Regions from separate parts of the Pseudoalteromonas sp. C2R02 genome, predicted to be linked through region 2. Evidence: predicted binding sites of a transcription regulator. Region 2 holds the regulator's gene; each other region holds the start of a gene.
The links. Region 2 encodes FNR, which switches genes on or off when oxygen is low (the NO sensors DNR and NnrR bind a similar motif). Its sites were predicted from a motif close to TTGATCTAGATCAA; they were not measured.
Positions count from the first base shown of each region.

Region 1: a site for FNR is predicted at 2,781-2,794, ahead of yegQ (tRNA 5-hydroxyuridine modification protein YegQ). Genes of this name have one in related genera too.
Region 3: a site for FNR is predicted at 1,575-1,588, ahead of nrdG (anaerobic ribonucleoside-triphosphate reductase activating protein). Genes of this name have one in related genera too.

Region 1 covers NZ_JAHKQC010000029.1:119,462-124,165, reverse strand. Annotated here, with positions in the region: gene KO527_RS11230 (aminoglycoside phosphotransferase family protein) at 1-947, shown strand, start outside; gene KO527_RS11225 (YfhL family 4Fe-4S dicluster ferredoxin) at 1,014-1,262, opposite strand; gene yegQ (tRNA 5-hydroxyuridine modification protein YegQ) at 1,274-2,677, opposite strand; gene ndk (nucleoside-diphosphate kinase) at 2,998-3,429, shown strand; gene KO527_RS11210 (bifunctional tRNA (adenosine(37)-C2)-methyltransferase TrmG/ribosomal RNA large subunit methyltransferase RlmN) at 3,609-4,704, shown strand, end outside.
Region 2 covers NZ_JAHKQC010000028.1:44,097-48,800, reverse strand. Annotated here, with positions in the region: gene KO527_RS10340 (heavy metal translocating P-type ATPase) at 1-1, shown strand, start outside; gene ccoS (cbb3-type cytochrome oxidase assembly protein CcoS) at 18-212, shown strand; gene KO527_RS10330 (sulfite exporter TauE/SafE family protein) at 209-883, shown strand; gene fnr (fumarate/nitrate reduction transcriptional regulator Fnr) at 918-1,661, shown strand; gene uspE (universal stress protein UspE) at 1,766-2,692, shown strand; gene ttcA (tRNA 2-thiocytidine(32) synthetase TtcA) at 2,863-3,795, shown strand; gene mnmA (tRNA 2-thiouridine(34) synthase MnmA) at 3,903-4,704, shown strand, end outside.
Region 3 covers NZ_JAHKQC010000034.1:174,271-178,974, forward strand. Annotated here, with positions in the region: gene nrdD (anaerobic ribonucleoside-triphosphate reductase) at 1-1,032, opposite strand, end outside; gene nrdG (anaerobic ribonucleoside-triphosphate reductase activating protein) at 1,034-1,486, opposite strand; gene yjjX (inosine/xanthosine triphosphatase) at 1,725-2,291, shown strand; gene yjjG (pyrimidine 5'-nucleotidase) at 2,281-2,952, shown strand; gene KO527_RS14070 (isoamylase early set domain-containing protein) at 3,404-3,703, shown strand; gene malQ (4-alpha-glucanotransferase) at 3,719-4,704, shown strand, end outside.

The DNA.
Region 1 (4,704 bases), on a different contig from region 2:
ATGCGCCTGTAGTAGTGCAAAAATTAAATACTTATGTTTTTCCACAGCCAAATGAATTAGTTAATAATGCGAGATTAATTGAAAAACACTTAACAAATAAAAAACAAGATAATAATTACGATCTTGAAATCATCAAACATGTTGCAACTGTAAATCAAGACTATTTGATTGATATAAAAGGTGATAGCTGGCGTGGTTTAGAGTTTATTGGTGGCAGCTATAGTGAAGATGTTGTTGCCAATGTTCAGCAAGCCAAAATCGCTGCTAATGCTTTTGGGCAGTTTGCAGCAGCATTAGAAGATTTTGATGCAACACAACTTTTCTCAGTTATTCCTGATTTTCACCATTTAGCCAAGCGAGTAGACACTTTAAAAGAAGTCGCTAATTTAGATAAATGTGATCGTTTGAAGAGCGCAAAAGAAGAAGTCGATTTTTGCTTGAGTCAAAATGCATTAATTGATGAGCTTGAAACTTTAAAGTCTCAATTACCACTGAGAGCATGTCACAATGATACAAAAATCAATAATATGCTTTTTTGCTCTAAAGCGCACAATGCAAAAGCGGTTATTGATTTAGATACTTGCATGTCCGGTTATTGGTTATTCGACTTTGGCGATATGGTACGTACATTTTGTTCGCCTGAAGAAGAAGATTCAACAAACTTAGATAATGTCATTATTCGTGAAGATATTTTTGCAGCGATTGTTGAAGGCTATGTCACACCATTACAAAACTTAATCACTCAAGCTGAAAAACAAAGCTTTTGGGTTGGTGCTAAAGTGATGTGTTTAATGATAGGTGTACGTTTTTTAACTGATTATCTCGATGGTGATAATTACTTCAGCATAAAACGTGCTGGGCATAATTTAGATCGGGCTAAAAATCAATTTGCTTTGTACCAAGATTTATTGAAAAAAGAAGATAAATTAAAAGCGCTATTAGATTAACAAATTGTAGGCGGGAGTTTACTCGCGCGGAGTTAATGGTATAACTCCGCGTATAAATTAGGCTTTTTAACCTTGAGTCAGTCGAATAAACTTTTCGGCTAACTGATCTAAAGACTCTACATTATTAGGGTCTTTTTTTATGCAATCAATTGGACAAACACTTACGCATGTTGGCGTATCGTAATGGCCTACACACTCAGTACATTTGTCGGGATCTATTTCAAAGATCTCTTTTCCGAGTGTGATAGCCTGATTTGGACATTCAGGATCACACATATCACAGTTGATGCACTTGTTATTTATTAATAAAGCCACCTTAAGTACTCCTAAACAGCTTTAGCCTGCTTAAATGGGTTACGTGTATCTTGGCCTTCATCTAAATTTCTTAATAAAATAGCTTTATCTAAATCGATATCTTCAGGTAATGGAATTTTTACGATATGACCAGAGCCTTTTGCATCATCAATAGATTCACCTTTTTTATTTTCCATATGATCTAACTTAAAGCTGACATTGCCTTGTGGTGTCATAAGCTCTAATGAATGACCGGTACAGAATTTATTTTTAACGTCAATTTCTACTAAACCATTATCATGGCGACCTATTACTTCACCTACAAATTGTTGTTGCTCTGAAACAGAGTGGCCATAATCGTAGTTTTGATAATCTTGATGTGCATGGCGCTTCAAGAAGCCTTCCGTATAACCTCTATGCGCTAAATTTTCTAAATTACCTAATAAACTAGGATCAAAAGGGCGCCCAGCAACAGCATCATCTATCGCTTTACGGTAAACTTGGGCTGTACGTGCAACATAATAAAAGGATTTAGTACGACCTTCAATTTTTAAGCTATGCACACCCATTTTAGTTAATTGGTCAACATATTGTACTGCACGTAAATCTTTTGAGTTCATGATATAAGTGCCATGCTCATCTTCAAATGCAGGCATATACTCACCAGGGCGGCCTTGCTCTTCTAACATGAAGATTTCTTTCGTTGGTTCACCCGCACCTAACGTTGGGATCACAGCATTTGGATCAATTTTATGTACTATATCGCCTGTTTCATTTTCTTTGGCGGGCTTAACATCATATTCCCAACGACAAGCGTTAGTACAAGTTCCTTGGTTAGGATCTCGTTTATTAATATAGCCTGATAATAAACAGCGACCAGAGTAAGCCATGCATAAAGCACCGTGAACAAATACTTCAAGTTCTGTATTTGGGCATTGTTGACGAATTTCAGCGATTTCTTCAAGTGATAACTCACGAGATAAAATAATTCTTTCAACACCTTGTTTTGCCCAAAATAATACACTGGCGTAATTAACTGCATTAGCTTGAACTGATAAGTGAATTGGCATATCAGGGTACTTTTCACGCACTAACATGATAAGGCCAGGGTCAGACATAATAAGTGCATCTGGTTTCATTGCTACAACAGGTTCAATATCACGCATATATGTATTTATTTTTGCATTATGAGGTGCGATATTTGAAACAACATATAGTTTTTTACCTAAATCATGAGCTTCATTAATGCCGATCTCTAAATTTTCTAGATTAAATTCATTATTTCTTACGCGTAAGCTATAACGTGGCTGTCCTGCATATACTGCATCTGAACCATAAGCATATGCATAACGCATGTTTTTTAAGCTGCCAGCTGGAGATAAAAGTTCAGGGGTAAATAAGCTTGGAGAGTTTTCAGGAGTAAGAATAGATGACATTGTAAAACCTCATACATAGAACTGGGTACAAACCAGTTGCATGGATTATTTAATTGATAATGATAAAAACGCGGCATTTTATAAAAACAGCAACAAGCTGCTTTTGATCTGGATCATGTTTTTGAGCAAAACAGAATTAGATTAAAACCTTTAGTCGTCATATTTTTTAAATATTTCTATGAGATAGTGCTATTTGAATATAATTTCGACAATTAAGATAGGATCTTTGCATTTTATCGCGTATAATTCGCGCCCACTAATATACGGATGGTCTTCCATTTGTATAAACCATATTCTTTTAATTTATTGGAGCAAATAAGATGGCTTTAGAGCGTACTTTTTCAATCATCAAACCTGACGCAGTAGCAAAAAACCTAATCGGTCAAATCTATAACCGTTTCGAAACTGCTGGCCTTAAAATCGTAGCTTCTAAAATGGTTCACCTTTCTCAAGAGAAAGCTGAAGGTTTCTACGCTGAGCATTCAGAACGTCCTTTCTTTGGCGCTTTAGTTTCATTTATGACTTCAGGTCCAGTTATGGTTCAAGTTTTAGAAGGCGAAAACGCTGTTCTTAAAAACCGTGAAATCATGGGTGCTACTAACCCAGCTGAAGCACTAGCTGGTACTATCCGTGCAGATCTTGCTGATAGCATCGACGAAAATGCTGCTCACGGTTCTGACGCTTTAGAATCTGCTGCTCGTGAAATCGCTTACTTCTTCGCTGACGAAGAAATTTGTGCTCGCACTAGATAGTTTCTTTGTAGTAGCAGCTTAGGTTGCAATACACTACACGGATTGTAGAAAAGGGCTTTATGCCCTTTTCTTGTCTTTTTTATAAATAAATTATTGGTTTTGAGTTATTTATAAAGTAGATAAGTTTTATACATTTACTCATTAAAAACATTAAAGTCGTCATTATGGTAGAGGTCTTCATGAATACCACAAAAGCTAAAATTAACTTACTTGATTTAAACCGACAAGGCATGCGTGAGCTGTTTGAATCATACGGCGAAAAGCCATTCCGTGGCGATCAAGTAATGAAATGGATTTACCATTTTGGTGTTGATAACTTTGATGAAATGAGCAATATCAATAAAAAGCTTAAAGCACGCTTAAAAGCAGAGTGTGAAATTCGTGCACCTGAAATATCAGAGAAGCAAGTTGCAAGCGATGGCACAATTAAATACGCGTTAATTTTAGATGGCGGCCAAGAAGTTGAAGCTGTTTGGATACCTGAAAAGGAACGTAAAACGCTTTGTGTTTCTTCACAAGTTGGTTGTGCTCTGGAATGTACTTTTTGTTCTACTGCGCAACAAGGTTTCAATCGAAACTTAAAAGTATCTGAAATTATCGGTCAAGTATGGCGTGTTGCTAAAGATGTTGGTTTACACGCAGATAGCACAAATAGACCTGTAACGAATGTTGTTATGATGGGCATGGGTGAACCATTACTTAATCTGAACAATGTAGTGCCAGCAATGGAATTGATGATGGATGATTGGGGTTTTGGTTTATCTAAACGCCGTGTGACTATCAGTACTTCAGGTGTTGTCCCTGCTCTTGATATCTTAAAAGAAAAAATTGATGTTGCTTTAGCGATTTCATTGCATGCGCCGGATAATGAATTACGTGATGTATTAGTACCAATCAATAAAAAATATCCTATTGATGAATTTTTAGCTGCATGTCGTCGTTATATTGATGGTTCAAAAGCAAATAAAGACGTAACGATTGAATACGTTATGCTAGATCATATTAATGATAGTACAGATCAGGCACATCAATTAGTTAAAACACTTAAAGGTACGCCTTCAAAAGTTAATTTAATTCCGTTCAACCCATTCCCAGGTAATGATTATGGTCGTTCGAGCAATAGTCGAATTGACCGTTTCTCTAAAGTACTACAGGCAGCAGGTATAACCTGTATTGTTCGTCGTGCACGTGGTGATGATATAGATGCAGCATGTGGTCAATTAGTGGGTGATGTAAAAGATCGTACTAAACGAATCATGAAAAAGAGAATGCAAA
Region 2 (4,704 bases):
ACAAAGGTATTGAAATAATGAGCATCATTTATGTATTAATTCCGATAGCAATTATATTTGTAATAATCGCAATCGCTGTTTTTTTCTGGGCCGTTAAAAGTGAACAGTTTTCTGATTTAGACAAACAAGCCCACAGTATATTATTTGACGATAGTGAAATTAAGACAAAACCTAACAAAACGAAAGATCCAAAGAATAATCAGCCGCTATGACAGAGTCTTTATTTTTTACCGCTTTTTTTATGGGTCTAGCTGGTAGTGGGCACTGTATTGCTATGTGTGGTGGTATTGCATCATCTTTACAATTTGCGATTGAAGACAAAACAAAAGCACAACAATATGCCCTACTTTATAATTTAGGCAGATTATTAAGCTATAGTATTTGCGGCGCTTTAGTAGGTGGCATTAGTTCTGTTTTTGCTAAACAATCAAACGATTTTTCTTTATTTTTATCTTTTATAAGTGGTATTTTTATGGTGCTTGTAGGCCTATATATCATGCGTTTGACAGCAAGCTTAAATTGGTTAGAAAAATTTGGGAAATTCGCAATATGGCAGCATATTGTTAAATTGAATAAATACTTATTACCACTCAATACAAAGAAAAAAGCATTGGCATATGGTGCGCTTTGGGGCTGGTTACCTTGTGGATTAGTTTATTCTGCATTAACTTGGGCTATCACAACACAAAGTGCGAGTTCAGGCGCATTATTTATGGCTAGTTTTGCTTTAGGCACCTTACCTGCCATGATAGGGTTAAGTTTTGCAGCACAAACTATCAATAACTGGCTCAATAACAGCATAATCCGTATTGTTCTAGGTAATATCTTAGTATTTTACGGTTTATACCTTTTAGCTATTGCAACCCAAAACGCACTGCATTAATCTATAGTAGTAGTTTAAAATAGACGGAATTTCAATGGATCTTAAAAATAAAATACCGACAAGTTCAAATTGCCAAATTAGCTGTAATAGTTGTAGCATCAGTCAGTTATGCTTACCTGTAACACTTAATGAAAGCGAAATGGGTAAACTTGATGATATCATCGAACGTAAAAAACCATTTCATAAAGGCGATTTACTATTTGAAGCCGGCAAAAAATTAAATTCTATTTTTGCGGTCCGCTCAGGTTCGTTTAAATCTTATACCATCTCTGAACAAGGTGATGAGCAAATCACTGACTTTCATCTAGCAGGTGATATTATTGGTTTTGATGGTATATTTAAAATGGAACATCAAAGTTATTCACAGGCTATGGAAACTGCTATGGTATGTGAAATCCCTTTCACTACTTTAGATGAGTTATCTGGAAAATTACCAAAATTACGCCAACAAATAATGCGCATGATGAGTAGTGAAATCAACTACGATCAAGAGATGTTATTACTTTTAAACAAAAAAACAGCCGAAGAAAGATTAGCTGCTTTTATTTGTAATTTATCTCAACGATTTGGTGAACGTGGATTTTCTAAAAAAGAATTTAGATTAACTATGACACGTGGAGAAATTGGAAACTACCTTGGTTTAACAGTAGAAACCATTAGTCGACTATTGAGCCGCTTCCAAAAGTCAGATGTAATAAAAGTTGAAGGTAAATTCATTACCATTATTGATCTTGAGCAATTGAATACAATTGCAGGTACCAAATCTAAAAGCGAATAATTTCGTCTTTGTATATTGATCTTAGACAATTTTTTTTCATTTAAACCTGTCAAATCTGCTAACTTAACTTACACTAAAAGTAAGCAAATTTGAGAGGTTAAATGATGAATACAATAAAAAAAATACTTGCAGTAATTGATCCAAGTAAATCAGAACAAACCGCTTTAAAACGTTCATTTGAATTAGCACAAAAATCTGGTGCTAAAATCACTGCATTTTTAACCATATACGATTTTTCCTATGAAATGACGACTATGCTATCTCTTGATGAAAGAGAGGCTATGCGTAATGCTGTTATAAATGACAGAATTTCATGGATTAATTCGTTAATAGAGCAATACAAAGAAACTTTAGATATTGACTGCAAGGTTATATGGCATAATCGCCCTTTCGAATCAATTATACAAACCGTACTTAATGAAAACTACGATATTGTTTTAAAAGGTACCCACGAACATGCAACTTTAAAATCAGTGATATTTACGCCAACTGACTGGCATTTAATTAGAAAATGTCCTTGCCCTGTATTATTAATAAAAGAGCACTTATGGCCTGCAAAAGGCAATATCATCGCAGCTGTGAATGCTTCTGCTGATGATGAACAACATCTTGCTCTTAATCAAAGAATAATGAATGATGCAAAATTCATTTCAAACCTCATCGATGGCAATTTACATATTGTAAACTCCTTCCCTGGCACACCAGTTAATATTGCTATTGAAATTCCTGAATTTGATCCCACTCAATTTAATGAATCTGTTAAAGTGCATCATACTCAGGCATGCCACGAACTTGCGCAACAGCATGATATTCCCCAAAGCCAATGTCATATTAAAGAAGGCTTACCAGAAGATGTCATACCCATTATTGCTAATGAATTGGATGCAGAGTTAATTGTTATGGGAACAATCGGCAGAACGGGTCTCAGTGCAGCTTTAATTGGTAATACAGCTGAACATGTTATAGATACCTTAAATTGTGATGTTCTAGCCTTAAAACCTGATGGTTATATTAGCCCATTGGCTAAATAACCTTATGTGGCTATCAATCTAAGATAGCCACCCATATTTTTTGCAAAGCAGCAAAACACCTGCTCACCAATTTCACTAAAAAATATTTTTACTCGCTAACTTTTAATTTTGCTTTATAATACGGCGCTAATTTTATAGCTCAGCTTTCTATTATCATTATAGGGTCCTTAATGTCATCACCTGCTTCTCATTCTGCTCAAACCAAGGCTAAACACACTTTAAATAAATTAGAAAAACGCCTGAGACGTAGCACGGGACAGGCTATTAAAGATTTTAATATGATAGAAGATGGTGATCGCATCATGGTATGTTTATCTGGTGGTAAAGATAGCTATGCGATGTTAGATATCTTAATGCAATTAAAACGTGTCGCTCCTATCAAATTTGAATTAGTCGCAGTTAACTTAGATCAAAAACAACCTGGTTTTCCTGAACATATCTTACCTGAATATCTAGAAACTTTAGATATTGAATACAAAATTGTTGAAGAGAATACCTATAAAATTGTGACAGATATAATTGAAGAAGGAAAAACAACTTGTTCATTATGTTCTCGATTAAGACGCGGTATATTGTATCGTACAGCTAAAGAGCTAAAAGCTACCAAAATAGCCTTAGGCCACCATAGAGATGACATGATAGAAACCATGTTTTTAAATATGTTTTATGGCGGTAAATTAAAAGGTATGCCAGCAAAACTTGCCAGTGACAATGGTGAGCATATGGTGATCCGTCCACTTGCATACTGTAAAGAAGAAGAGATAGCCCAATACGCAATGCTAAAAGAATTTCCTATCATTCCTTGTAACTTATGTGGTTCACAAGAAAATCTTCAAAGACAAAACATAAAAGCGATGATCGCACAATGGGAAGTTGAACACCCTGGCCGTGTAGCGACTATGTTCACTGCAATGCAAAACGTTGTACCATCTCACTTAGCAGATAATTCTATTTTTGATTTCAAAAACCTGCAGAAAACGGGTTTGCCAAATGCAGATGGCGATGTCGCTCTAGACAAACCTGACATTCCCGCTATTCCTGTCGGTTTAAAACAAGAACAAGATAGTAACGGCGTTGAAATTCAAGCAATTGAGTTAAACTAAGTCTATTTTATAAACTCAAAGGAATATTCAAAGTATTTGACTATATTCCTTGAGGTTTTCTAGTGCTATAATACGTGCCTTTAATATTTAGCATTTATTTAATTACTATGAGCGATAATCATTTGAGCGATTCTTCATCTTCTAATAAAAACACTAAAGTCATCGTTGGCATGTCTGGTGGTGTCGATTCTTCAGTTTCAGCATATTTATTAATGCAACAAGGCTATCAGGTTGAAGGCTTGTTTATGAAAAATTGGGAAGAAGATGATACAGATGAATATTGTGCTGCATCAGAAGATTTAAAAGATGCACAAGCAGTATGTGATAAGTTAGGTATTGAATTACACACAGTTAACTTTGCAGCTGAATACTGGGATAACGTATTTGAGTACTTCTTAGCTGAATATAAAGCAGGCCGTACTCCTAACCCTGATATCATGTGTAATAAAGAAATAAAATTCAAAGCATTCTTACAATTTGCTGCGCAAGCTTTAAAAGCAGATTACATTGCGACAGGTCATTATGTAAGACGCACAGAAAATAACGGAAAATTTGAGTTGTTACGTGGCCTTGACGACAATAAAGATCAAAGTTACTTCTTATATGCTTTAAGTCACGAACATATCGCGCAGACATTATTCCCTGTTGGTGAATTAGAAAAACCAGAAGTACGTCGTATCGCTGAAGAGCAAAACTTAATTACCCATAATAAAAAAGACAGTACCGGTATCTGTTTTATCGGTGAACGTAAGTTTAAAGACTTCCTACAAAAATACTTACCTGCACAGCCAGGCAAGATAGAAGATACCGATGGTAATCAAGTTGGCGATCATGAAGGTTTGATGTATCACACTTTAGGTCAACGTAAAGGCTTAATGATAGGTGGTATGAAAGAAGGTTCTGGTGAGC
Region 3 (4,704 bases), on a different contig from region 2:
AGTTAAATCTCGATTATCTTGCTGAAGTCTATTCATATTTATAGTGATAACATTTATGGAGCCTGTAGCTACGCCTCCAGCACCTAAAGTGTATGAAAAAGTATTATCTGACATTTCATTTCTAAGTCGGCAACAAGATGCAAGAGAATCTGCATTATCAGATTGGTAAATAAAAAATGTATTGCCTTTACTTAATTGTTCAGCACAAAAGCTTTTAAATTGTTTATCTTTCACTTTACCATCTTTAGTTAGCATAGCTACCGTTATTACAGGAAATGTCAGTACAGCTTTTTCTCTTTCAATTGCAAACCAGTCCATAAAATAATGCTGTAATGTATTTAATGAACCCCACTGTGGCTCTGATCCATCTGGAAATCGAAAATTTTCAAAAATTGCTGAAAAATAATGTTCGTCATATAAAGAGATGTTCCAAAATACACTCTGATAACCCCGAGCAGCCGCAGGTTGATTAATCGCATAAACAACATGTTGTAAATGATTAGAGATTTGTTTTGAATGTGTTGTTAAATAAGCCTTGCCATATTCTTTTTTTGCAAAATAATCAAAGTAAGTTAAAAATTCGACAGTCGCAATGGCACCTGCAAATTGAGAACTGATCGCAAAAACCAAATTTACAAATGATCCGCAAAAAGATTCTAAATGTTGAGGTGCCTTTGACTCACCACCTAGTTTTGTTAAACCATCTAATAGAAATGGATACATAGTAATCGACGTACAATAAGGCTTTAAACTAGTTTCATCATGAACATATATTTCATGCTCTGCAATTTGCCTCTCATATTCTACAGCTAACTCTTTATCAAATAGGGCTGCTATTTTTTGTTGAACTAAAGCGCGGTTGATATCTAATAAAAAATCTTTTGTTATTTCAGCTTCAAGCGTCGCAATATTCTTATGAGTAACATTGGCATTTGCATCTAGTTTTGAGCCATCGGCAGCATTACTCGCTTGTATATATTGATCAATAAAAGAGAGTTTTTTTGTTATTTGATTTGTATTGAGGTGTGCCATTTTAATTCCCTAAAAATTTATAGTTGAGTAAGGTTTTTGTTTTAACGTTGATAAATCTTTGATTGGTATTTTTGTTATTTAAGCCGCCGAGTTGTTTTTGCCATCTACCAGTTTTTAAAAAATCTAAATGCGCTATGATGCTATTACTGACTTTTTCAGCTCCTGTGTATAAGCAAGTTTTAAGCCCTTGATTTTGAGCAAATTTTAAATGCGCGATAAGTTTATGGGCTTGCCACTCACCTCCGAAGAAAACAACACAGGTAATGAGGTTTTTGTATTGAGATAAGTAATTTGAAAAAGTTTTAGCATCTAATTCAACACCCGAGGTTGCAGTCCAGCTGTCTTGGCTATGACACCCATCACACGCAAAAGGACAACCAGTAACTAAAAATGCCAAAGATACTTCATTAGGTACTTCTTGAAATACAACTTGTGGTTCAAAGCAATTAAACATTAAAAATACCATATATTGTGTTTATTTTCATAAACAAGCACAATATATGGATTATTATGAAATCGCTAGTCAGTTAATTACTCAAAAATTGTGTTAGATCAACTAATTTATAAATAATAAAATTTCAGTAGTTTAAAAGGGGTAGATATTAAATTTAAAAATTTCTTACATTTGAAATTTAAAGGACAAAGTTAAGCTGTGTTACTATGCAGAAATACCCTGAACAATGTTTAATAATATGTCAAAAGAAGTTATCAGAATCCTCGTAGGGTCACTTAACCCTGTTAAAATCAATGCAGTAAAAAATGCATTTTCTAATATTTTTGCTAACAACCAAATTATTTGTAAAGGCATGCATGCGCCATCCAGTGTTTCTGAACAACCTATGACAGCAAGCGAAACACGCCTTGGAGCGATAAACCGAGCACTATTTTGTAAAAATGGATCTAATAATGCCGATTTTTATGTTGCTCTAGAGGGCGGTGTTGATTTAACCGAAGACGGTCCAATCACATGCGCGTACTTTTCAATTATCAATAATCAACAGCAATCTGTCGGCAGAAGTGCAAGTTTGCCATTGCCATTAAGTGTTTATGATGATCTAGTTGCGGGTAAAGAATTAGGACATGTGATGGATGAATTATTTAATACAACCAATATTAAACAAAAAGGGGGGGCGATTGGATTATTAACACAAAATAACGCCACCCGTGAAAGCATTTATACTCAAGCACTGATTTTAGCATTATCTCCCTTTATAAATGCAGACTTATATCATGGAACAGGAGTGAATAATGAATTATAAATGGATATTATTTGATGCTGATGAAACGTTATTTCACTTTGATGCATATCAAGGCTTAAAATTAATGTTTGAAAAGTTTGATGTTGACTTTTCAATTGATGATTTTGAAATCTATCAAAGAGTCAATCAGCCACTTTGGGTTGAATATCAAAATGGCGATATTACAGCACAACAATTACAACATAACCGATTTAATGATTGGTCGAACAAACTGTCTGTATCGACTCAAACGCTTAATAGCGAATTTTTACATGCAATGGCACAAATCTGTAAACCACTTGATGGTGCTAAAGAGCTCATTCATTATTTATCCACAAAAGTTAAAATGGGGATCATTACTAATGGCTTTACACAATTACAAACTGTGAGACTAGAAAAGACAGGCTTTAAAGATGTATTTTCAACACTCATCATTTCTGAGCAAGTTGGTGTTGCAAAACCAGATATTGGTATTTTTGAATATGCCTTTAAAACCATGGGAGAGCCTAATAAAAGTGATATTTTAATGGTAGGGGATAATCCCCATTCTGATATTTTAGGTGGTATAAATGCTGGTATAGATACCTGTTGGTTAAACGTAGATAAACTAAATAGGCCTAAAAATATTACACCTACTCACGAAGTTGATTCTTTGTGGCAACTATTAGAACTATTTAAATAATAAATTCAAGCCTATTCTTGCACTTTCCTAGTGCAAGAAATCACTAAAAAAGTGCATGAAATTAATTTCATATGTGCTTTTCAAATCATCATTATATGAAGTAAATTCATCTGGCTACACATCTGGACCCAAAAAGGGTTCTAGTTGAAAATATCTCACCAAAATAAGATCTATTATCATTTAAAAACATATAAATTTAAATTATATTAAATATTAATCAAAAATGGTTTATTTATTGCTCTATCTACTACACTAAGTTTTCTTTATAAAAGCCATAACATTTTGTTTTATTTTGGTGCAGTAAGCTCAAATAAATACTGTCATAAAACCTAAATATTCATATGTTTAACTTTAATGAGCTTAAGTAACATCATTTAGAACATTGTTAAAACACGCGTTTTAGTCATGTTCGGCAAGGAATTTTTTCGGTTTAGAACTGTTAGGAGCCAATATGTTAATTAAAAGATTTTTTAAAACCAAACAAGAAGCAGAAGTAACGTTTGAATTTAATGTATCAGATGTGAAGAAAGTACAACTCGTTGCTGAATTTAATGACTGGCAACCTATTGATATGAAGTTCAATAAGAAAGATAAAGTCTATCGTACGAGAGTGAGGCTACCTAAAGACAAAGACTTTCATTTTCGTTACTTAATTAATGAAGATAAATGGGAAAATGACAATCATGCTGATGCTTATATTCAAAATAGCTTTGGTAGTGATAATAGTGTTGTAAATACCTATCAAGCTTAAGGCGAATATAGCCTTATGCAATCAATAACACAATTATTATATTTACAAGGTATTGGCAATCAATATACCAGTTATAACGGCGATCAAATTACAATTAGTGATGATGTAAGACGCAGTGTTTTAGCAGTATGTGGATATGACCTAGAAGATTTAGATGCCGTCAACTTAGCTAATTTTCAATTAGATGTTGCCCCTTGGTTCGATATTATTGCTAAAACTAGCTTTGTATCTAATTGTGATTTTATTTTGAAAGTACGTGCTAATGCTGCTCAAGTTAAATCACAAATTTGTTGGAAAATTTATAAAAATAACCAATTAGTTAATTCAAACTGTAAGGGGTTAGCGCAGTTAAAAGAAGTTGGCAATTATCAATATAATGATCAAGTGTTCCGTGAATTCGCACTCAAAATTGATGATATTGCGATTGGATATTACCAGATTGAAATATCAATAAACGATATTACACATAGTGGTGAATTAGTTGTTTATCCAAATAAAGCTTATTTAAATGACTATAACCAAGCATGGGGTGTATCCCTGCAATTATATAGTCTCATTAGTGATAATAATTATGGAATAGGTGATTTTAATGACTTAAAAAGTGTAATTCAGCATTCATCACAACGCGGTGCTGACTATATTTTATTAAATCCATTACACGCATTATTTGATCATGAGCCAAATAGAGCGAGTCCATATAGTCCTAGCGATAGATTATGTATCAATCCTTTATATATACATATCCAAGATATTGAAGACTTTAATAATTGTGCTGATGCACAAGTATTAGCTAAATCTGATTTCTTATCAACTCAGCTGAGGCAGCAAAAAAGTGAAAGTTACATAGATTATGAATTGGTATTTTCCTTAAAGTATCAAATTTATTACATCTTGTTTCAGTATTTTTTAGAACACCATAAATTAATTAAATCGCATTATTACAAACAATTCATCAATTATAAAAATGGTAATGACATTAGCAGCTATTGTGATTGGGTGTG